Regions from separate parts of the Brevibacillus sp. AG genome, predicted to be linked through region 2. Evidence: predicted binding sites of a transcription regulator. Region 2 holds the regulator's gene; each other region holds the start of a gene.
The links. The regulator LexA, encoded in region 2, represses DNA repair genes until DNA is damaged. The targets are predictions, from matches to a motif close to CGAACATATGTTCG.

Region 1: uvrB (excinuclease ABC subunit UvrB) is a predicted target of LexA. The motif match lies at 2,217-2,230, and genes of this name have one in related genera.
Region 3: ruvC (crossover junction endodeoxyribonuclease RuvC) is a predicted target of LexA. The motif match lies at 3,918-3,931, and genes of this name have one in related genera.

Annotation. Positions count from the first base shown of each region.
Region 1 is NZ_JAQMYO010000004.1:514,595-522,733, reverse strand. It holds gene uvrA (excinuclease ABC subunit UvrA) at 1-146, opposite strand, end outside; gene uvrB (excinuclease ABC subunit UvrB) at 162-2,138, opposite strand; gene POF51_RS13825 (flagellar hook assembly protein FlgD) at 2,319-3,251, shown strand; gene POF51_RS13820 (hypothetical protein) at 3,316-5,013, opposite strand; gene POF51_RS13815 (PDZ domain-containing protein) at 5,144-6,505, opposite strand; gene POF51_RS13810 (S41 family peptidase) at 6,521-7,990, opposite strand; gene POF51_RS13805 (murein hydrolase activator EnvC family protein) at 8,083-8,139, opposite strand, start outside.
Region 2 is NZ_JAQMYO010000001.1:1,623-9,761, forward strand. It holds gene POF51_RS00010 (DUF4269 domain-containing protein) at 1-403, opposite strand, end outside; gene POF51_RS00015 (DUF456 domain-containing protein) at 512-997, shown strand; gene lexA (transcriptional repressor LexA) at 1,048-1,671, opposite strand; gene yneA (cell division suppressor protein YneA) at 1,834-2,169, shown strand; gene POF51_RS00030 (DUF896 domain-containing protein) at 2,246-2,443, shown strand; gene crcB (fluoride efflux transporter CrcB) at 2,539-2,904, shown strand; gene POF51_RS00040 (HelD family protein) at 2,943-5,192, shown strand; gene POF51_RS00045 (HesB/IscA family protein) at 5,256-5,558, opposite strand; gene ltaE (low-specificity L-threonine aldolase) at 5,683-6,708, shown strand; gene POF51_RS00055 (peptide ABC transporter substrate-binding protein) at 6,939-8,139, shown strand, end outside.
Region 3 is NZ_JAQMYO010000008.1:55,839-63,977, reverse strand. It holds gene POF51_RS21360 (bifunctional 2',3'-cyclic-nucleotide 2'-phosphodiesterase/3'-nucleotidase) at 1-1,541, opposite strand, end outside; gene POF51_RS21355 (BofC C-terminal domain-containing protein) at 1,759-2,331, shown strand; gene POF51_RS21350 (hypothetical protein) at 2,418-3,506, opposite strand; gene POF51_RS21345 (hypothetical protein) at 3,636-3,827, shown strand; gene ruvC (crossover junction endodeoxyribonuclease RuvC) at 3,991-4,491, shown strand; gene ruvA (Holliday junction branch migration protein RuvA) at 4,488-5,105, shown strand; gene ruvB (Holliday junction branch migration DNA helicase RuvB) at 5,110-6,108, shown strand; gene POF51_RS21325 (DUF2905 domain-containing protein) at 6,105-6,323, shown strand; gene POF51_RS21320 (SpoIID/LytB domain-containing protein) at 6,497-8,139, shown strand, end outside.

The DNA.
Region 1 (8,139 bases), on a different contig from region 2:
GCGTAAATCGTGTCAAAAGCAAGCGAGGACTTACCCGAGCCAGACAAACCCGTCAGAACGACGAATTTGTCCCTCGGAATGACTACATCAATATTTTTCAGATTGTGGGCACGTGCACCCTTTACGACAATATGTTCTAATGGCATGAAAAAAACCTCTCCTTAGAGTTCCGCCTTCAGCTCAAGAATCAAATCACGCAATTCGGCCGCACGCTCGAACATGAGGTTGCGTGCCGCTTCCTTCATTTCTTCTTCCATTCGTTCTATAACAGCCACGCGATCCTTCTTCGGCATTTTCTTAAAGTCTGCATGTGGCAAGTAATCTGCTTTTTCCTCCGCTACCTTGGTCGCCTCGATCACTTCGCGGACGGACTTTTTCACGGTTTGCGGCGTGATGCCGTGCTCTTCATTGTAAGCCATCTGAATGGAACGACGACGTTCTGTCTCTCGAATCGCAGAGGTCATCGAATCTGTCATTTTGTCCGCGTACATGATAACGCGTCCCTCTGAGTTCCGCGCAGCCCGACCAATCGTCTGAATCAGCGAACGCTCATTGCGCAGGAAGCCTTCCTTGTCTGCATCCAAAATCGCCACAAGCGATACTTCCGGCAAGTCCAAGCCTTCCCGCAAGAGGTTGATTCCGACTAGCACGTCAAACTCACCCAAGCGCAATGAACGTAATATCTGCATCCGCTCAATCGTTTTAATATCCGAGTGAAGATAGCGGACCTTGATTCCGATTTCTTTCAGATAGTCCGTCAAATCCTCAGACATTTTCTTCGTTAGAGTCGTGACGAGAATCCGCTCATTTTTCGCAATCGTGGCTTGGATTTCGCCAATCAAATCGTCAATCTGTCCCTTGATCGGACGTACCGTAACCGTTGGATCAATCAAGCCTGTCGGACGAATCACCTGCTGTACCATTTCCGGACTGTGTTCCAGCTCATAAAGACCAGGTGTTGCCGAAATGTAGATCGCTTGTTTCAGCTTTCCTTCAAACTCCTCGAACTTGAGTGGACGGTTATCGCGTGCAGAGGGCAGACGGAATCCGTGATCGACCAGTACATCCTTCCTTGCGCGGTCACCGTTATACATCCCCCGAACCTGCGGCAAGGTCATATGCGACTCATCCATCATGACGATAAAATCTTCTGGGAAGTAATCCAGCAAGGTATAAGGAGCATGCCCGGCAGGCAGTCCCGTCAAATGGCGCGAGTAGTTTTCAATACCGGAGCAAAAGCCCATCTCCATCATCATCTCAATATCGTACCGTGTGCGTTGCTCCAGTCGCTGTGCTTCCAAGAGCTTACCCGCATCACGGAATTCTTTCAGTCTTTCTTCCAGCTCGGCCTCGATGCTTTGGACAGCCAGCTTCATTTTTTCCTCGCGCGTCACGTAGTGAGATTTAGGGAAAATGGCAATGTGATCACGCTGTCCCAAAATCTCGCCGGTCAGTACGTCAATCGAAGTAATCCGCTCTATTTCATCTCCAAAAAACTCAACGCGAATCGCCTGCTCACTCTCTGAGGCAGGGAAAATCTCCACGACGTCACCCCGCACACGAAACGTACCGCGCGTGAAGTTGATGTCGTTGCGTGTGTACTGGATATCGACCAGACGATGCAAAATCTCGTCCCGTCCTGTTTCCATGCCAACACGTAAAGACAAGAGCAACTCCCGATACTCTTCAGGCGAACCTAATCCGTAAATGCAGGAGACGGAGGCAACAATGATGACATCTCGGCGTTCAAACAAAGCACTGGTAGCCGAGTGACGGAGCTTGTCGATCTCGTCGTTTATGCTCGAGTCTTTTTCAATAAACGTATCCGATTGGGGAATGTATGCTTCGGGTTGATAGTAATCGTAGTAGCTGACGAAGTATTCCACCGCGTTGTTCGGGAAAAACTCCTTAAACTCTGCACAGAGCTGAGCGGCCAGAGTTTTGTTGTGTGCCATCACGAGTGTTGGCCTGTTCACCTGAGCAATTACCTGGGCAGCCGTAAAAGTCTTTCCCGTTCCCGTCGCACCCAGCAATGTCTGGTGTCGCTTGCCAGCTTGCAACCCTGCCACCAGCTCGGCAATGGCGGTCGGCTGGTCACCGGACGGTTGAAACTCCGATACCAATTCAAAACGCTCCATTCCCTCGTTCATCTCCTCATAGCATGACTGTTTCTACTTCCATTATAACACAATTTCGGCTAGTTTAAGCCCAAAATTCGAACAAACGTTTGTCTTCATCTTTCCACCGATTTTTCCGATATAAGATGAAGGAAGTGCAAACATGCACAGATAGACTCGCCACCTTCAGGGAGGATTGACATGTCAGATACCGGAACAACCGTTAAAAATAACCCATATATACAACCTCATTTGAGCTATAAAGGCAAAAAAGAATTCACCACCGAGCTCGACCAAAATGCCTTTATGAAGCTCATGCTCGAGCAGTTAAAGCATCAAGACCCTATGTCCCCAATGGACAACTCTCAGTTCATCCAGCAAACAAGTATGCTGACCATGGTAGAAAAAATCACAAAAATGACCACGCTGATGGAGCAATCGAACAACAGCATGGTCACTTTGGAGAAGTATGAAAAGCTGGTAGGTCGTACTGCTTCGTATTCCCTTACTACAAAAGACGAGATGACGGGAGAAACTAAGACGGAGAAGAAAGAAGGCGTACTTGATGCCGTATACATGGATCAAGGCAAAATCTACTTCCGTATTGCAGGCGAATCGACACCGATTCCGCTGGCAGACGTCTCCGGACTGGAATCACAAGGTCTGGCTGGCAATACGCTCGACAACAGCGTGAAGTACATGGAAATGATCGGTCGAGAGATTTCCTATAAAGTAACCAAGGAAGTCGACCGGGATGGCAATCCAGATACCACACACGACGTTTCCAAGGTTGATGAAATCTTGAATGGCGTCATCACTGGCTTTACCACCAAAAACGGTACCGCTCAATTCCAAATGGATAATGGATCAACCGTAAAAGCCGAAGAAATCGTAGGCATGACGGTGAAACCTGAAAACAGAACAATGGGCAACTCCCTTGCCTATGCGCAAATGATCGGCTACAACATCACGTACAACCAGTCTCAGACGAATCCGGACGGTACCACTACCAATACGCCTCTTACAGGCGTGGTCAAAGCTGTCAGCATGAAAAACGGAGTAGTCGAATTCGTCCTCAAGGATGATAAGAAAGTCGCTCTCAACCAAATCACGGGATTCGAAGCAACTGCCTAGAATCGTATACAAAAAGCCGCAACTCTTCGAAATCGAAGAAGGCGGCTTTTTCTTATACAGGGTCCTATTCGTTTACGATCACTTTTCCTGTTATCGCATCCACATAAAATGTATCATCTACATTAAATTCTCCCCCACAGAAGCAATGCGAGCGAGTCTGACGAAACGAAAGGTCATAGCCGAGCTTCCATGTAATCGTGTCTTTCTCGTAATCCGACTGGTGGATGTAGGTCAGCTCAAGTGGAAAGGTTTGCAGTAAACGGGTCATGGCCACTTGTTCTTTAAGTGCTTGGGAATGGGCCGGGTATTTGACACTGGCCGGTTTGTTTATGCTTACCTGTTCCCATGCACCCGTCCATGAATCGATCCGAATCGTATACATCCCTTCCTCCACACTCTGATTGATCCCATAAACCGGAATGCCGTTCACGAGAGGATCAGCTACGATCGAGGTGTACCTTTTATTTCCATCCTCCGTTATTTGGATTTGATTGCTTCCAGACGGAGTCAGTCTTTTCAAAAGCTTATCCGCTTCTATTCGATCTCGCTTCTTATCCGTTTTCACATTAGACCATTGCGGATTGTTCACCCTCGTAGAAAATTCAAGCAGTTCACCAGTCTTTGCATCCGTCACGAGAAGATGATGCTGCTCGCCATTACTGCTTCCCTCGGGAAAGGTAGCCATTCGTGATATCTTGTCGGCATCGGGAACCCCCTCACCAAAATTTCCCCATATGAAATAACGAAGGGCTGGACTATCATCGTAATTCGCCTCGTAGATGGATAGCGGCAGCTTTTCTGTTTCGATTCGAAACAACATGCGTAACAAATCACGCGCTTGCGACTCTGTTTGCGCTACCCACTTCTCACCTGTTCCTGTCACATTGATGGTCTGAGACGGGTTTGTCCCTCGGGTCTTCTTTGTTACTAATCGTTTGCCACTAAAGGCATCCAATGCACTACCTGTATGTTGCTGCGTTATAATTCCATTTTTCAGGACATAAGCGAGCTTTGCTTCTACCTGATCGCTTTGATTATGAATGGGCAATAAATAAACAAGTTCCAATGGACGGCTTTCTTGCCACTTTCGTACAACTTGTTCGGAAGAGATGACGCGCTGTGGAGATGGGAGTGAAGAGGGGCTTACTTTTTCGTATAGCCTGCCATCAAACGTGGAAAACCAAACAATTCTTCCCGATGCATCAAAACTGACGAGACAATCATAATCGTCATCGAGTACAACATTATTCAGGACTCGCACCAGTCGAACCGTCAACAGGTCCTTATTTTTATAAACCTCTCTCGCTTGATAGGCGTTACCTGTACCTGTTCCCTGCAAACCAGCGACAAAAGCCAGCGCACGTGTTTTGGCCTGCTGCTCAGTCGGGTAGGCAGGCTTTGTTGCTATTTTCGGAGTAAGTTTCAGTCTGAGCAACTCCCCTGTCTGTCCGTCGAAAATCGCATCATCCATGGACGATTCGGCCTCAGCAGCAGACTGTGCAAACGTGACCACCACCCCGCTAACACCAGGTCCATCCACATCGCCACCGTAAACGACATAGCGCGAAGACAGCTCCGGTAAAAGCTTGACTAGCTTTTGGACACCTTTCGTCACGTGCATCGGGACAGCCACAACCGATTGAGCCTGCGCTACGGTCACAGGACTCGTTGCGCCTACTCCTGATAAGGGGGAGGCAAAAATTGTGGCTGCAGCTAATGTACCCGACAAAAACCACGAGACTGTTCTTTTCACTTTGAACACCGAACCCACTCCCTCTTTTTTCCTCCTACATTGAGACGCAACTGCCACCAGTAAGTTTCCGAATGGACAAGCTTTTCAAGAAAAAAAGAAGGTATGCATTTTTGACTGCATACCTTCTCCCCAACTATCCTTATGCTCCTACATTCAGCTTCTCCAGCTTTTGCTTGATCAGCTCAACTACACTGGCGCGTTTCAAATCAACAAATGCACGGGTATTTGCATCCGGAACCACAATGATCCCCAGCTGGTGATGATTACCCGCATAGACTGCACACTGTACGAACTTCAGCTCGCCTTCACGCGTGAGTACTTCCATTTTGCAAAAGGCAGGATTGGCTTGTAGTGCTGGATACAAATCTTCTTTTTCCCGCACCGAAATGCCATTTACTTTCACGATAATTTCACCGGGCGTGATGCCGATTTCCTCTGCTCTCGTCCCTGGAATGACACCCATTACTTTTACACCACGTGAAGACTGGATGAAATAAGGCGAACGCTTTCTTTCTTGATACTGACTCCAGAAAAACAACGCCTCATGACCGAATAGTGCGAAGATCGCGGCCAGCAAGATCAACGGATAAAACCATACAGCCAGAGCACATAACCCCAACAAACCAATCGCATACAGTGTCAAATTTTTCGCAACCTGCGTTGCTTTTCTATAAGGTGTCATCGTTTGCGTCATATCGGAGAACCCGGTCACCGTCGGCAAAAGCATCAGTCCGAATGAAGCGGCTTCCGGCGAAAAGAACGGCCACCCCGGATACAATGCACCACTGATAGCACCTGGCTCCAGCTGTACGAACAGCACGGCTGGCGTCAGCCAAAAAGAATGAAGCAAATAGGCACCGACGATCCGACCACGCTGCCCTTCCACGAAAAGCGGAGAAGCGTCCCGCCCACCATTCCAGCGTACGAGCATCGCTTCAATCAGATGCATGACCGCAACTAACGCAAGCAACGGCAAAGGTTTCGCCTGACGTATCATTTCCCAGACATAGCTCAATCCAGGAACATCCGTAACCGGTGGAATGACCTGTGTGATCGCGTGTAAAATCGCCAAAATCCCTGCAGCATATGCGAAACAGAGAAACCGTAAACGAATCAGCGCCAAGATGAGCGCCAATCCCCATAGTATCCACAAATCCTGTGCTTGCACGACCACGCCAAGTCCTGCGCTAAGAAGCGAAATAAGCAAGCCTCCCACCAAGCCCATCCCTACTGCCCGTATCGTCGAGAGCAAGGGTGACTGAATGCGTGCAGAAAAAAGCTGTCTTTCCAGGTTCATCTGTCTGCGATAATGCAAATAAATAAAAACCAGAAAGAGATAGAAAACAGGATTGATAAAAAATGCGGCAAAGCCATATGCAATGGTAAGCATATCTGCCTGTATCGCCAATTGCCTCACCTCAACTAAAAGAAAGAAAAACCACGGCATTTGATTTGCCGTGGTTATCATTTCTACGGAAAGCAGGGAATTACCTGCTTCCATTTTCTTGATTATTCATTACTTGCCCGTAACTACATCCAGAGCTTTTTGCAATTGCAGGTCATTTTCTGGCTTCGTCATCGTTTTACGGAGACTTTCTTCCAGCGAAGAGCGTGTCTTCGCGTCTACTTTACCAGTTACCTCAAGCTTGCTGGAGGTTTGGAACTGCTTGATTGCTTCCTCTGTCTTTTCATCAAAATAGCCATCTTCGCGTCCTGGGGACAGATTCAAGCCTTTCAGGATGAGCTGCAGGTTTTTCACGTCAGTACCAGCCATGTCGCGCTGCAATACTTTATCTGCTGGCAACAGAGTTGCGTTGAAATAGTCAGGTTGCTTGACTGCAAAATCTGGCGTAATGCCTTTTTTATGGACCCATTCGCCCTTCGGCGTGACCCACTTGGCAATCGTCAGCTTCAATTGGCTCTTGTCGTTCATTTCCATTGTACTCTGAACGGTTCCCTTACCAAAGGTCTTCTCACCGACCAGCTTGTAGTTGCCGCTATCCCGCATGGCACCTGCCAGAATCTCCGAAGCACTGGCGCTTCCGCCATTAATCAGTACCGAGATTGGATAAGACTTAGCAGCTTCTGTTGTCGAGAAATATTCTTCTTTTTGCTGTCCGCCATTTCCATACTCGATTTGCACGATCTTGCCTTTATTCGGTACGAGGATTTCTCCGATTTCTTTCACAGCCAGCAAATACCCGCCCGGATTGCCTCGAACGTCAATTACCAAACCGCCAATTCCCTTCTGCTCGAGAGCAGCCAGCTGTTCTTTGAAGTGCTTTGCTGTGTCTGTAGAGAATTGGGTAATGTTGATTACGCCTACTTTAACACCGTTCTTCTCGAGTATCTGACTGTTTACCGTCTCAATCGGAATATCATCCCGCACACACACGATGGTAAGAGGCTCTGGCACTCCGGCTCTCACTACTTTGAGAACCGCCTTTGTACCTTTAGGCCCGCGAATCTTCGTCACTGCCTGATGCAGGTCCAATCCTTCAAGAGATTCATCATTTACACTCAAAATTTGGTCGTTTGGTCGCAGCCCTGCACGCTCCGCTGGAGAGTTTTTGAATGGCGAAACAACCGTTACCCGACCATTTTGCATCGTAACTTCTGTCCCGATCCCTTGGAAAGTCGAGTGTAGGGTAGATGTGAACTCCTCAGCAGAACGAGGGTCCATGTAATCACTGTACGGATCTTCGAGCGACCCGACCATTCCGCCAATTGCACCTTCTACTAATTGCTCATTGGTGACATTTTGGATGTAATCTTTCTTGATCGTGGAAAACGCCTCGTACAACTTCTGGAACTCTTTCGGATAATCTCCGCTCCCAGAAAACAGCGCCATGCTGGATGCTGTTAAAGCTCCGCCTTGGCTTGAACTGGCGCTAGCCGATGTCTTCATGATCGCCATCGTAATAAAACTGCTGGCTACCATCGAGATGAGTACAAGCGCGATTACGGTACGTCCTTTCCATCTCACTGTTACGTCACCATCCTTTGTGCTACCGGAAAAAGATATGCTGCTAGTTTATGCATGTTCCGTTAACAATATTTGTCTGGTCGCACGAGGGTCTACTTCAAATACGGCATTGGGTTGACTGCTACGTCATTTTTATAGACGGTAAAGTG
Region 2 (8,139 bases):
AGCCTCCTATGTCTAACAATCGTGCTTCGATGTCCATATGACGATAGGCGTTTTGCTTTTCGACAGCTACCTGTTGAGCAAACAATTCAAACCAAAAGCCAGCTGTGAAAAACGAGATAACGCACGTGGGAGTACTATTTACATCTAAGTGTGTCACTTCAAATCCGGGCAAGCAGCCAAATGCTGTACGAACAGCCTGCTCAAACTGCTCCAGATCATGACTCTCGCAAATAATATCCAGATCGCTTTGCACAACATCAATGTCCAATGGGATGGTTCCGGCAAGCACTGGGTGGTAATCGGATAGTACTTCCATGATGTTCGTCTGTTGAATCGCTTCCAACGCTGCTTTTTGGCGAATCGTCCCTCTGCCCAAGTAGGAGAGATCATGCCAATTTCTCATGAGACTACCTCCATGTCTGCTTTCTTTTAAAATAGTTTAGACAAAAGTGAATAAGTACGCAACGAAATCGATAATCACTCGTATACCTAAATGAAGGGAGTGTAGTAGATGGAAATATTTTTGTGGGTAGTGGTTGTGTTATTGTTCTTGCTAAGCATCGCAGGAATTTTCTTACCCGTTTTACCTGATACGATATTACTGTGGGCGGGCTTTTTGCTCTATCACTTTTTCATTGCAGATCCGGGAGCGGGATTGCCGGCATCCTTTTGGTGGGGAATGGTCGTTCTAAGCATTCTGCTTTACGGTGCTGACTTGCTGACAAATATGTACTTCGTAAAAAGGTACGGAGGGTCCAAATGGTCGTCCATCGCTGCTGCGATCGGTATTATCCTCGGGATTTTCGTTTTCCCACCGTTTGGTATGCTGATCTTGCCGTTCGTATTCGTCGTTCTTGTAGAGTTGATGGTACAGAAGCAGTCGATGGAGAGAGCAGTGAAAGCGGGCGTAGGCTCACTGATCGGATTTTTGGGTAGTGCAGTCGTAAAAGTCATCTTGCAAGTTACGATGATCATCTGGTTTTTTATCGCCAGATAATAGACAGAAAACAAAAAGGACAGCCTCGGCTGTCCTTTTTTACGTGGGAACTAGTGAATGAGTCGATAAACACCGATGACTTTACCGAGAATAGTGACATGCTCCAGGATGATCGGTTCCATCGTGGCATTTTCCGGTTGGAGACGGAAGTGATTCTTTTCTTTGAAAAATCTTTTAACGGTCGCTTCGTCTTCTTCTGTCATGGCTACGACGATGTCACCATTGTTGGCTACGTGCTGTTGGCGAACAATGACGTAGTCTCCGTCGAGAATCCCGGCATCAATCATACTGTTCCCGGAGACGCGCAGCATATAGACCTTGTCAGAAGTCACGATATTGTCTGGAAGCGGGAAGTACTCTTCTACATCCTCAATGGCAGTAATCGGTTGTCCAGCGGTTACTTTTCCGATTACTGGCACACGGACGACAGAGTCTTCGAAATTGTCTTGAAAACGATCTTCATCTGATAGCAATTCGATGGCACGAGGTTTGGTAGGATCTCGACGAATGAGGCCTTTTTTCTCTAAGCGTGCCAAATGCCCATGTACAGTTGAGCTGGAAGCTAGTCCAACTGCCTCCCCAATTTCACGTACAGATGGCGGATATCCTTTATCACGAACTTCCTTTCGTATGAACTCGATGATGGCTTGTTGTCTACTCGATAATTTTGACATAGAAAGACACCCCTGATTTCTCGAACATATTTTCCTATATTATACCATGGGAGCTTGCGTTCGACAAACATAAGTTCGATTCATCGTTGACATGAACATATGTTCTCATTTATTATGAGGCTACAAGTGATCAGAACGTATGTTTGCGAGGAGGCTATCATTATGAATTCATTGACAGTACGTAATCGTTTCGAGAAAAAAGAAGAACGTCGTGTTCGTTTTGGTATCACGAGAGGACAAGCTCTCTTGTTTCTTATTACATTTACTCTCTTTTTTTACCTGTTAACCGAACTAGTGTTTGCTTCTTCGCCAATGGAGGAGCCACAAGGCATAGAAGTAACTGTACAATCTGGAGATAGCCTATGGTCGTTAGCTGTTCAATACAATACAGATCAGATGGATGTTCGGGACTATATAATAGAAATTAAGGATGCGAACGGTTTAGAGAGCAACAGGATTTACCCAGGTCAGACTCTCATCCTTCCTGATACTCCGTAAGTGTTCGGCTGTCTTGCGGGATCATTCGAATGTGGTATAATGAAGCGGCACTACTACAGAGTGGGAGGAACCAGCAGTGGTATCTGACGCAGAAATTAAACGCATCAACGAATTGGTCAAAAAATCGCGCGAAGAAGGTTTGACCGAAGAGGAAAAGCTCGAACAAAAAGCATTGCGCCAAAAGTACATTGACGCCGTTAAGCTTTCATTGAGAGCAAATTTGGATTCCATCCGTTATGTGGAAGACCTTGAAGAAAATAAGCCAAAACAGTAAGATAACAATTACTGATACGACAGACATCCTCGCTTGACGCTAGGGTGTCTTTTTCTGTGACATACATAAGCTGTGATAGCCAGGGAGGGAAAGCGATGGCGTGGATAGCTGTGGCGGTTGGAGGAGCAGTTGGCTCTCTTTTGCGCTACCTATTGTCTTTGCTCGCGAATCAGCCGGGATGGCCGTGGGGAACCTGGATCGCCAATGTTTGTGGATCTTTGATCATCGGCATCTTGTTCGTGCTGGGGAAAGAACGTGGCTTTTTATCTCCGACACTCTACCTCTTATTTGCAACGGGGGTCATGGGAGGATTTACGACTTTCTCAAGCTTCTCCTTGGAAGTAGTCTCTTTTTGGGGAGAAGGCCAACTGTTACGTGGCACTTTGTACGCTCTGCTTAGTTTGGGAGTCGGTCTACTTTCTTGTGCGGTTGGAATATGGTTGGCCAGGCAATGGTCCTGAGTCGTTCAATGACACGATACATGTGAGGGGGAATGAATGTGAGTACACAGCATCGTGATTATGAATTGGAACAAAAAAAGCTGGATGAAACAATTTCAGCGATCGACGAAGAAATGGAGCAGCTTCGCAATGATATTCGCGAGGCAACAGATGATTATGTCAAACAGGTTGTTAACTATAAAAAGGCTAAGGAATTGAGCTACCTGGAAGATCAGGGTCGAGAGAAGCCATATTTCGGCAGAGTGGATTTCTTGAAAGATGAAATCTACGAGCTGGATGAGGTCTACATAGGAAAACGGGGAATTGTACGCAGCGATACGTTTGATTCTGTCGTCGTGGATTGGCGCGCGCCTATCGCCAGTCTTTATTATTCCGGTGAGAGCAAAGAAGCGTTTTACCGGATGGGACGCGAGATCGTGCGTGGTGAAGTTCGACTAAAGCGTAATTTTGCGATCGAAGACGGAAAGATCGTCGGCATCTATGATGGAGCGGTAAAAGAAACGATTAACCGCGAGATGGGGCATCCCGACGAATTTTTGCAAGAGGGCTTCATTGATGAATTCTTGGCAGCCAATCTGAATCAGGCAAACGATAGTAGGCTAAAAGACATCGTCGCTACGATTCAATCCGAGCAAAATGATATTATCCGAGCGGAAAAAGAACGGCCGATTGTTGTGCAAGGAGTAGCGGGGAGCGGAAAAACAACGATTGCTCTGCACCGACTCTCTTATTTGATTTATAACTACCAGGATTCCATGATGTCCAAAAAGTTCATGGTTTTTGCACCTAACCGGATGTTTCTTACCTATATATCCGAGGTTTTGCCTGAGCTGGGAGTCGATGATGTTCAACAGTCTACTTTTGTAGATTGGGCAGCGCGTCTTGTGAAGCCTCTGCTGCCAAAAGGATGGAGAATCGTGAGTCCTGATAAGCCTCTTCAATTGTTCTTCGAAGAGGGGCAGGATGAGCGCCAGCAAGAAATGACACGAAACAGGCTTCGCTTCAAAGGATCGCTCGCTTGTCGGGAGGCCCTGGAGCAATACATTCGGCATATCGTCGAAACAAGAATTCCTTTCAAGAAGCTCAGCTTTTTATACAACAAAACGAAGCAAGTATTTTCAATTCCGGGTGATTTTATTCGCCAATGCTTCTTGGAGCAATTCGCCAATATGCCGTATCATCGGCGGGTAGAAGCGCTTCGCAAGCATTTGAAACAAGAAATGAACAAGCAATTGTTTGCCCATTTGCGAGAGCGAAAAGTCGATTTGGACAAAGAAGGCTTGTACAAATTCGAGAAAATGCTGGAGCAGATACTAGATACGTACCTGACTTCGTTTCCGAGACTGGAAATCTTCGCAGCTTATCGCGAGTTGATTGCTGACGAGGAATTGCTGCGCAAGCTCGTACCTGCTGACATTTCAGACGAAGTTGTCCGTGATGTGACTCAGTCTAGCGCTGCATTGTTTGCAGAGGAGAGATTGGAGCCGGAAGATATCGCGCCATTGCTATACTTGCAGCATATTGTTGAAGGAATGAATAAGGCAGAGCATTTTGATCATACGGTCGTGGATGAAGCACAAGACTTGAGTGCGTTAGAAATAGCCGTCATTGCATTGGCAACTAAGCGAAACTCGCTAACGATCGTGGGAGATATTGCGCAAGGTATTCATAGCTACCGGGGGATTCATGCCTGGGAAGAGTTGACGAAGGGGATTTTTGCACAGCTATTTCCTTCCTATTATACGTTGTCACAAAGCTATCGTTCGACCATTGAGATCATGCGCTGTGCCAATGAAGTGTTGCGGCAAATTGATTTGCCCGAGACGGTATTGGCAAAACCGGTTTTGCGACATGGTGAAAAACCAATCATGGTCAAGGCTCGCTCACGAGCGCAACTGTGGGAGGACATCTCTTCGCGTGTGGTAGCCTACCAGTCGGAAGGCTTCAAAACGATTGCGATCGTAGCGAAAACTATTCAAGCGAGTAAAAAAGCACATAAAGGCCTGCAAGACAAAATAGCTGATTTAACCCTGTTAGGAACGAAAGATAACCAATTTCCGGGTGGCGTAACCATCATGCCTGCTTTCTTAACAAAAGGCTTGCAGTTTGATGTGGTCATTCTACTGGATGTAGACGCGTATCAAAATAATGAATGGGACGCAAAACTGTTGTATGTCGCGATGACACGTCCTGTCCATCGTCTTGTTATGACGCAGGTTGATGACGTATCTTCACCGTTGCTGAAAGATTTACCGACAGCGCTGTATAGTATGTCTACTGACGAATAAGATTCTCATCATCAAAGAAAACCCTCTGCCTGTAAAAAAGCAGAGGGTTTATCTGTATCATGCTTAGTGGTCGCCTGTGTTACCTTTGGAAGGGTTGGTAATAACAAAACCTTCTTGTGGCAAGAAAAGGTAATCAATGATGATGCCATCCAGCAATGGCTCATCCTTTTTCACAATCACATCGATCTCTTTGTCGGTCGAGATCACAACATCTTCTTCTGTTGGCTTGTCCAGAGCGAGTCCGTAGTGTGCATGATCACCGTGAGAGTGAGTAATATAAACGCGCAGTTTCAATTCTTTGTCTTCTTCTGCCTCGATGATTGGAGCCAATTGCTTGGCAGCGTTACGAGTGATTTTTAGTTTCACAGGTCAAATCCCCTAACTGTATGTAAGTTACCCCTCCATCTTAGCAAGAGGGAAAACAGGATGCAATGTTGAAAGTGTTACGATATGTCTAGAGAATGACAATACGGTGGAAGGAGAGTCATCTATGAAAATCGATTTGCGCAGCGATACCGTTACGAAACCAACCGAGGAGATGCTTCGAGCAATGGCGGAAGCGGAGGTTGGTGATGATGTTTATAGAGAGGACCCAACTGTCAATCGTTTAGAAGCGATCGCGGCTGAAATACTCGGAAAGGAAGCTGCTCTGTTCGTAACAAGTGGAACGCAAGGCAATCAGGTCGCTGTTTTGACGCATTGTGTTAACGGAGACGAGGTCATTGCGGAAGCGGATTCACACATTTTTTACTATGAGGGCGGCGCTATGTCGGCATTGGCTGGCGTACAAACAAGGACGCTGGTTGGAGAACGTGGTGCTCTACGTGCAGAAGATGTAGAGAGGGCGATTCGGGGCAACAATATCCATTTTCCTCGCACAAAATTGATCTGTCTCGAAAATACGCATAATCGCGCTGGCGGGGCGGTAATCTCTGTTGCGCAAATGAAGAGTGTCTATGATACAGCACAAAAACACGGTATTCCCGTTCATTTGGACGGTGCTCGTCTCTTCAATGCGGCTGTGGCTCAAGGTGTTGCAGTCAGTGAGCTAAGCGCTTTTGCCGATACCGTTCAGATTTGTTTGTCCAAAGGGCTGAGTGCTCCGGTGGGTTCCATTTTGGCTGGAGATCGTGCGTTTATCGAAGAAGCGAGATGGTGGAGAAAAAAAGTAGGAGGCGGGCTGCGTCAGGCAGGGTATTTGGCAGCACCAGGCATTATCGCTCTGACACAGATGGCCGAACGATTGGCAGAAGACCATGAACGGGCACAGCAATTGGCAAAAGGCTTGCGCCAGCTATCGCTTCAGGTCGAGCAAGTCGAGACGAATATCGTGCTGGTGAATACAGACTCGATTGGACAAACAGCTGTCGCCTTCTTGGAGCGTTTGGAGGAAAAAGGAGTGCTCGCTGTTGATTTTGACGAGTACGTCATTCGCTTTACGACGCATCGACACATTAGCGATCAACATATCGAGACCGTTGTGGAAGCAGTTGAGCAATTATTGGAAACGGTGTAATCGTTTCAACCGCTTGTAGCCAGTCGAAGGGAAGACTGGCTTTTTTATTTGTATCAACAGTTAATTCTAAATAGTTAGACAATTTGTACAAAATAAGAGTCTATATGCGCTCTGTTTTTCGCCATACCGTCTGATTTGTTTCGTCTACACTTGCGTTATCATGGTAGTGTGATAAAGCGATAGCGTTTACTGGTGTATGGAATCGAATGGAATCAAGGGGGATGGTCTCAATGAGAAAGAGGATGAGCTTCGTTTTGAGCTGCTTCTTGCTACTTCAAGTTTTAGCGGGCTGTAGTACAAGTGAAACGGCGGTAACGAACAAACCGAATGATCAGGCATCTCAACCAGCGCAGCCAACAGGAAAAGAGAGGGTACTGAATTGGAATGCAGACGGTGGAGAGCCTCCGACAGCAGATCCTGGACTTGCTTCCGATGGCACTTCCTTTGATGTCATTACTGCCTGTTTTGAAGGATTGACTCGCTATGGACCGGATGGGAAAATAGCCAACGCAATTGCCGACAGTTATACGGTATCCGAGGATTTGACGACGTACACGTTCAAATTGAAGGCGAATGCGTTATGGAGCAACGGAGATTCGGTAACCGCCCATGATTTTGAGTTCGCCTGGAAAAGAAATCTCGATCCGAAGACAGCATCCGAATATGCTTACATGCTTTATTTCATTAAAGGAGCAGAGGAATTCAACACAGGGAAAGGATCGCATGAAGACGTAGGGGTCAAAGCGTTAGACGATTTTACACTAGAGGTCAAGCTCAATTCGCCAGCTCCGTTTTTTTACGAGCTGACGGCTTTCCCGACATTGTTTCCTTTACATAAAAAGACCTTGGAGGCACATCCGAATTGGGCAGCGTCTCCAGACAACTACGTGGGCAACGGCCCATTCAAAATGGAGCTGTGGGAGCATAAAAACAAATTGGTTCTTGTGAAAAACGAGAAGTATCATGACAAAGATACCGTGAAGCTCGACAAAATCGTGTGGAGCATGATTACCGATACCAACACCGCTCAAGCGTTGTTTGATTCTGGTGATTTGGATTGGGGAGGGCATCCAACCTACGTGTTGCCCGTCGATGTGATCCCCGCTTTACAGGATGAAGGAAAAATCGTAATGGCGCCGTATCCGAATACAGTTGCCGTCACCTTTAATACAACCATGCCCCCTTTTACGAATAAAAAGATTCGACAAGCCTTCTCGTATTCCATCCAACGGCAGCCTCTCGTAGACGGAATCGTACAGACAGGGGTGCCTGCCGCTTTTGCATGGGTTCCGCCCTCTATGCAACTCAGCGTAAATGACTATTTTCAAGAGGATGTAGACAAAGCCAAACAGTTATTGGCGGAAGGGTTAAAGGAGCTGGGGCTTTCGACGATGCCAGAAGTGACTTACACATATGGATCAGGTGACGATC
Region 3 (8,139 bases), on a different contig from region 2:
CCGTCGATTACATCAAAGTTGTACGTTGGGAAAGACTCGTTGATGAGTGGTTGCTCATCCGTTTTCTTCAGATCGATTTGGTTGAACTGTCCAGCGGAACGCTCCAACCATTCTTTCACCGTAGCTCCATCGACCAGAACCGCTTTCAATGTGTTCGGGTAGATGTACAGGTCAGATACGTTTTTGATGGCGATTGTACCAGCTGGGATATTGGAGTAGTAGCTTACCCCGTTACGGCCGCCTGCTTTAAATGGTGCACCAGCAGACAGAACTGGAATGCCTTCGTATTCTGTACCCTTCACGTTTTTCTCAACGAACCATTTTTGTGCATTGGTTACGATTTGGATAGATGGATCGTCTTGCACAAGTGCAAAGTAGCTGAAGATCGGGGAAGATGTTTTCCCTACAGCAGAACGAACCCATTCAACTGTTTTATCGTGATCTTCTTTTACTGCATCTACGATAGTTTTGTCTGCATCAGCCAAGGATGCTTTGTTCGCTTTGTCATAGATTGGAACTACTTTGGTAGCGGACTCAGCCACTTTCCATTTTCCATTTTCTTGTTTCAGCGTCAGGTCGATCACGCCGAGGTGGTTACCCCAGAAGCCAGGCATAACGGCTGGTTTACCATTGATCGTTCCTTTTTCTGCATCAATGCCTGGAATTTTATCGAATCCAGGACCAGGGAATACGGAGTGGGAGTGTCCGAACAGGATCGCGTCGATACCATCTACTTTGCTCAGTTGGTAGCTAGCATTCTCCAATTGAGGACCACCCTCGGTAGGGCCAATTCCGGAGTGAGGAACCGCGATGATGATGTCTGCACCTTTTTTCTTCATTTCAGGTACGAATTTGTTGGCAGTTTCCACGATGTCTTTCGCGATTACTTTTCCTTCCAGGTTAGCCTTGTCCCATTGCATAATTTGTGGTGGAACAAAACCGATTACGCCTACTTTGAGTTTTACATCTTTGCCGTTCTCATCTTTAAATGTGCGCTCCAGGATTTCGTAAGGAGTGTACATGTTTTTGTCATTGTCAGGGTTTTTGTCCTTGTCGTCTACATACACGTTGGAGTTTATGTAAGGGAATTTTGCACCCTTCAAGCTGGTATCCAAGAACTCCAAACCAAAGTTGAACTCGTGGTTACCGATATTGGCAACATCATAGTCCATCAGGTTCATTGCTTTGTAAGCAGGGTGAGTGTCTCCAGCTTTCAACGGGTCGATTTTTGCCACGTAGTCGCCCAATGGGTTTCCTTGCAACAAGTCACCGTTGTCGATCAGGATGCTGTTTTTCGCTTCTTCTCTTGCTTTTTTGACCAAAGTCGCTGTTTTTGCGAGGCCAAACTCGTCTGTGTTTTTGTCTTGATAGTAGTCATAGTTAACGATGTTGGTGTGGATATCTGTCGTTTCCAACAGGCGGAGCTTCAGGACAGAATCTGTTTGTGCGCTTACAGGAGTAAGAGGAAAAGAGAGAGCGCCAACAACCAAAGAAGTGCTGAGGAGGAAAGCAGTCAGCATTTTTTTGTTCGTTTTTTTCATGTTTGAAATGACCTCCATAAGTTTACAATAATGCCAAGCAAAAATAGTTTATCATTAGAATAGGACGCTGGATAGATAGCTAGATGAAATAGTATATTAATTTTTTGTATTGACAAAAATAAAAAAATATAACGTCAATCCGCCATAGGTCGCGTATGCCCCTCTTTCTTTGTGGTAATGATAGGAAGAAAAGCCTATATAAAAGAAGGGGTTCTATGTGACAGAGAAAAAACAGTGGGTGGTTTACGCGACATGGGGTGCAGCATTAGCCACTGGCGTCGTAATCGGTATCCTGTTAGTAGGAAAGGAAGGAAACGATTCGGGTCTTGCTCGTTTACTGAACCATTCAGGCAAAGCAGATGTAGTCGCGGGGACGTCGTACGAACTGGTTTTAGCTCGCCATTATTTGTGTGGGGTGCGAGACGAAGAACATGTGGCAGTTCGTACCAATCAACTGGCAGACGTCATGGGCAACTATAATGGATGGGAAATTGTACAAGCAGAACCTGTCAAGATGATCTTAATGAAACGCGAGCAGGATATAGCGCCAGCGTGCAAGGAGAATGGACATATCGGAATAGCGTCAGACGGCATGCTTGCCCTGTTTCATGGTCTGCCTACTGAACAAGATGTCGTACAGACCTTTTATCGAATCGATACGGCAAAAATGGAAGCGAGTCTGCCAAAAGAGGAATGGGAGAATCTGAAACGGGGGATTCGCATTCGGAATCTGGCAGAGTATAACAGTGTATTGTCCACCTATGGCGAATACCAATGGAGTGGCCAATGAAAATGGGTGGACCTAAAAGAAATCCCTTTCGAGCCTTTCGTGTAACAAGCACGTATTGGACTGGAAAGGGATTTTTGTTTCAATTGCTATGGATTCAGTTCAACCGCAATGATTCGCCAGCGTTCCCCCGGGACTTCGCGGCGCAAAAGAAACTTCCATGTTCGTCGAAAATTACCGCCTTCCCGGGCGATGTACGTGAGCCGAACAGGAACCTCTATCAAGAGGGGGCCACGTTCGTCTGACGGGATGACGATTTCTGACGTTCGCACAGATTCGATCGCGGACAGCCCTTCAGGAAGTGAGAATCCGTCCGTTGTCATTCGCATTGCATGGGTGTCGTGCTCATGCAACGCGGTGAGGAAAAAACCGACCAGCTCTTCTGGAGACGCCCCTTTTATTGTAGTCGCAAGTGCTCCGGAGGCTTTTAGAATCATCATGCTGTGACTAGGATCGGGCTCTGTGCGTCGGTGGGTGGAGCTGCCGAAAAAGTGGATGCAAAAATGCCCCGGGAATTCATTTCCTTTAATCGCGCCAGCGCCGTGAGGCATTCCGTGCATGGATGCTGCAAAATAAGTACCGTCTACCTCTACCAGAATGGCTCTGCGCTTCCACGACCATTTTCCCTGATAAATGTTCTTCATGATCTGTGTATCCTTGCGTGTCAACGGTTGGACATCGGCATGGCGACTGCCTGCTCTGCGCTGGACATCAAAACGTTGTCCTGTCTCTAAATCAATCACGGTACCGAATTCCATCCGTTTCAACGTTTTTTTTACCTGTTCCCAGGGTATGGCATGTGCAAAATGGACTGCCTCAACGGATTTGGCCATTTCTTCGATCCGCTGGCGAACATCGTTTGCCAAAACATAACGGCGGGGCATTTCTTTTTCATAAAGCTGTCCATCGTGATCATATACATACGTTCGTTTTTTTACGGTCAGTGTAGCTCGTATCCAGTGTGGGTTGTAGGAGGCGACTTCGGTAGTAGAGCCTAATAGCCGCTTCGTAAATTGCTTTTGATCACGGAAGGACATGGTCGTTTGGAAAGAGGACTCAGGTGAGACTGAAACGGTGACCGTGATGTCATTCTTGACCTTGGCAAATGCAGAGTGTGGCATTGACAGTGCGATTACGAAAAGGCATATACAAAAAATAAGGACTTTGCTTCGCAACAATCAACACCTCCACTGCTTATCGTTTCAATTAAATGTCTGGCTCATGTTGCGTAAATCTTGGTATCATAACGCCCTTGCGCTTACGCCATACTGATTTCATACGGTGATCGAAGGAGGAGTCTTTAGACCATGTCTACCATGCCTAGAGGTAGCTACAAAGACCAGTTCCATCAGCGTTTGTACGTTCAGTTGAACCAGGGGCACAACAAGCTCAATTACCAACAGATCAACAAGATCAAAGAGCACATGCAAAGTGACGTGGACGAATATGCCCACTTGCAGCATGATGTGTCGGATTCACTCGGAATGAACAAACACTAACAGACACCGTATAACCCGTTCCTTTTATAGGGAGCGGGTTTTTTATATCCGAGTTCAAAAAGTCGACTTTTTGAACTCGGATATAAAATGGAAATACACGTTCGCTTTCTGGATGCTTTGTGTTACAGTAGAGAGTAGAATCTTTGCTCACGGAGAGTGGACTATGCGCATTTTAGGAATTGACCCTGGTATTGCGATTGTTGGCTTCGGGGTTGTGGATAAAGAGGGCAGCCAATTGCGTCCCGTCCAATATGGAAGCATTCAGACAGAAGCAGGATTGTCAGTACCGCTTAGATTGAAACAGATTTTTGAGGCAATGCAGAGCCTTCTGGAAACATATCGTCCCGATGAAATGTCCGTCGAAAAACTTTTCTTTAATAAAAATGTGACGACGGCTTTTACAGTTGGTCAAGCGCGAGGGGTTATTTTGCTTGCGGCAGAGCTGGCTGGTGTGCCGGTCTATGAATATACCCCGATGCAGGTCAAGCAAGCCGTGACTGGCTACGGGGGAGCAGAGAAGAAACAAATTCAGGAAATGACGAAGCTCCTATTGCGGTTAAAAGAAGTACCAAAGCCTGACGACGTGGCGGACGCATTGGGTATTGCGATTACGCACGCACAGTTTCGCGCGTTCATTTCCATTTCGGAAGGGGTTAAGAAATGATTGATTTTGTAGAAGGTACACTTAGTTATCTCGATTCGGAATACATAGTTATCGAAACGGGCGGAATTGGTTATCGACTGTTTTGCCCAAACCCGTACCAATTCGTTCGGTATGAAGGCAACAAAACCAAATTGTTTACTCACCACCATGTACGGGAGGATGCCATTCTGCTGTACGGCTTCGCTACCCGTGACGAACGCGATTTGTTCCGCAAACTGCTTGATGTTAGCGGAATCGGGCCAAAGGGCGGATTGGCCATTCTGGCTGCAGCGACGCCTGAGCAGTTGGTGATGGCGGTTCAACAGGAGAATGTTACCTATTTGACGAAATTTCCGGGGATTGGGAAAAAGACTGCCCAGCGCATTATCCTCGATTTGAAGGATAAATTGGTAGGATACACACCATCTGCGATTTTGACTGTTGCAGCGGGTGATTTGACAGCAGGCGAGCAAGCTGTGTCTGCACTGAACGAAGCGCTCGATGCATTGACCGCACTGGGTTACTCTGATGGTGAACTGCAAAAAATCAGAAACACGCTGTCTGAGAAATCAAAAGAGGGCGATGGTGTAGAAAAGCTCATCAAACAAGGGCTTGCGTTGCTCATGAGGGGGTAGGATTTTGGATTCTCGGATCATCACGACGCATATGAATTGGGAAGAAGATGCGGCGGAGCTGAGCCTCCGTCCTCGCTATCTAAACGAATACATCGGTCAACAGCACGTAAAGGAAAACCTGAAAATTTTTATTGAAGCAGCGAAAATGCGAAAAGAGTCATTGGATCACGTACTGCTGTACGGTCCGCCTGGTCTAGGGAAGACCACCTTGTCGCAAATTATCGCAAATGAGCTGGGTGTGAACATCCGCACGACGTCAGGTCCGGCTATTGAGCGTCCGGGTGATTTGGCGGCGATTTTGACGAATTTGCAAGAAGGCGACGTCCTGTTTATCGACGAGATTCACAGGCTCAACCGAAGCGTCGAGGAAGTTTTGTATCCGGCTATGGAGGATTTTGCGCTGGACATCATTATCGGTAAGGGGCCAAGTGCTCGCAGTGTTCGTTTGGATTTGCCGCCATTTACACTGGTTGGGGCCACGACGCGAGCTGGAATGCTGTCCGCGCCGCTTCGAGATCGCTTTGGGGTTGTAAATCGCCTGGAGTTTTATACAGTTCCGGAACTGACCTTTATCGTTTCGAGGGCAGCCGACATCTTGCAGGTCGTCATTCGAGAAGGCGGGGCAGAGGAGATTGCCAGACGTTCGCGTGGAACACCCCGGGTGGCAAACCGTTTGCTGAAGCGGGTTCGCGATTTTGCCCAAGTAAAAGGTGAAGGCGTCATTACGACAGAGATTGCCAAAGAAGCGCTGGAAAGATTGCAAGTGGATGCCTGTGGTCTCGATCATATTGACCATAAACTGTTGCTAGCGATTATTGATCGCTTTGACGGTGGACCGGTTGGGTTGGATACGATTGCAGCAACAATTGGAGAAGAGTCACAAACGGTGGAAGATGTTTGCGAGCCATATCTCATGCAGATCGGCTTTATGCAGCGGACGCCGCGGGGGCGTGTACTCACCCCGAGTGCGTACCAACACTTTGGTCGGGAGATGAAATCGTGAATCCTGTAGCCAAGCTACTTATTATTGGTGGTGCTGCTTTAATCGTAATCGGTCTTTTGTGGCAGGTAGGAGGCAGATTTTTGCCACTGGGGCGTTTGCCGGGAGATATCGTGGTAGAAAAGGAAAACGTCAAGTTCTACTTTCCGATTGTGACTTGTATTGTGATTAGCATCGTCCTGTCTCTTGGCATGTATTTATTCCGGCTGTTTAAATAGGCAAGTGTGAAGGCCATCGGAGCTCATTGTTCCGGTGGTCTTTTTGCATGCGGGTGTTTGGTCCCATTTTACGAAAAAGGCAGGAGATCAGCCTGCGATTGTCGAAAAACATGGGAAGACATGCCAATTTTTGACGAAATCAAGCTTAGACAAAATCAGGTGGAGAAAGGACAATGGACGACATGAGAAAGAAATGGATGGGGAAAGTCCTTTCGGTGGGCCTGCTATCAGTAGTTCTCGTAGGAGGACAAGTACCAGCGCAGGCTGCCGGCGACAATATCAGAGTTGCGCTATTTGTGGATACAGGACAAGGCTATCGGGGAGTAGTTCCTTCCGTTACGCTAACTGCTGAAAATGGAATGGGAGTCGTGCTCAATGGACCCGAGGGCAAGACAGATTTACCCGAATTAAAGGGAGATGCAGCTCGTTACCGGGTTGATGAATATCATTTGATCGTTGCCGAAACAGGTGACTGGAATCGCGCACAGCAGATTGCACAGCAAATGAGCCAACGAAAATACGAGGGCTCAATCCAGGTGACAAAACGTAACAGTCAGACCGTCTATCAGGTCGTAAGCGGAACGTATGACACGTATCAGGCTGCCGCCAATCAGGCAAAAACGGTTGCCCAAGCAATCGGGCAGAATCCGCTGGTAAAAGGTCCGCATCGACTCGAAGCGGGTAAATTCAAAAGCTTAAAGGAAGCGCAAGAATGGCAAGCGTCATTTGAAGCAGCCGGTATTCCTGCTTATCCCGTGATGGTATCAGATGGGGATAAAGTCAAATATGCGGTTTGGATCGGAGACGAGGTTAGTCCTGATGCTGTGAAAGAATTGAAACGAAGAGCAAACGCCGCATTTCCGTCTTTCTCCTATCAGGAGCCTGCCAGCCAATCTTATGTTATATTGAAGCAGGATGTATACGGATCACCAGATGAAATGATTTGGAAATATGTATTCTCCCCTCAAGTAAAGCTGACAGTTGAAGCGAATAAAGCAGGCGATGAATCGGTGATTGGCGTTGTAGAACGAGAGCAGCGCACATATCGCGGCGAGATGGAGCTGTCGGAATACAATGGTCACTTGACGCTAGTAAATGAGCTTCCAATGGAAGAGTATCTGTATGGAGTCGTTGGCTCTGAGATGGCTCCAGGCTGGCCGGTGGAAGCTTTGAAAACACAGGCGGTCCTGTCGAGAACTCGTGCTGTGTGGCAAGGCAATAAGTATGGAGTTGCCAATGTGTCCGATACGGTTTTCGAACAGGCGTATTATGGCTATACAAAAGAGTCTGATGATGTACGTGAGGCCGTCGACGAGACAGAAGGCGAAATCATTTACTACCAAGGCAAACCAGCTGAGTCGCTCTTCTATTCCAATGCGGGCGGTATGACGGCGGACGGCACAGAAGTATGGGGCAATCCAGTTCCTTATTTGCGATCTGTCGAGAGTAAAGACACATATCCAATGGACAATGCAAGCGTATGGTATCGCGTGGCTTTAGCAGATGGATCGCTCGGCTATGTAAGAAATGATCTAGTCACCGAAACAGGCCAAAGTAATTCAGAGGGACAAAGAATGGCGGTCATTTCGACCGAGAATACCAATTTGCGCTCAGGTCCAAGCACAACAACTCATCGTGTGTTGTCTGTACTCCCTACTGGCGCAGAAGTAACAATCCTCTCAGAAGTAAAAGAAGAAAATGCGTATTCGTGGACGCGTGGACCGTTTACCTCTACAGAGGTTGCAGCCATGATCAATGCCGCGCATGACAAGAACAAAGCTCCACGCATTTCAGGGAACGTAACGAGCCTGAAAGT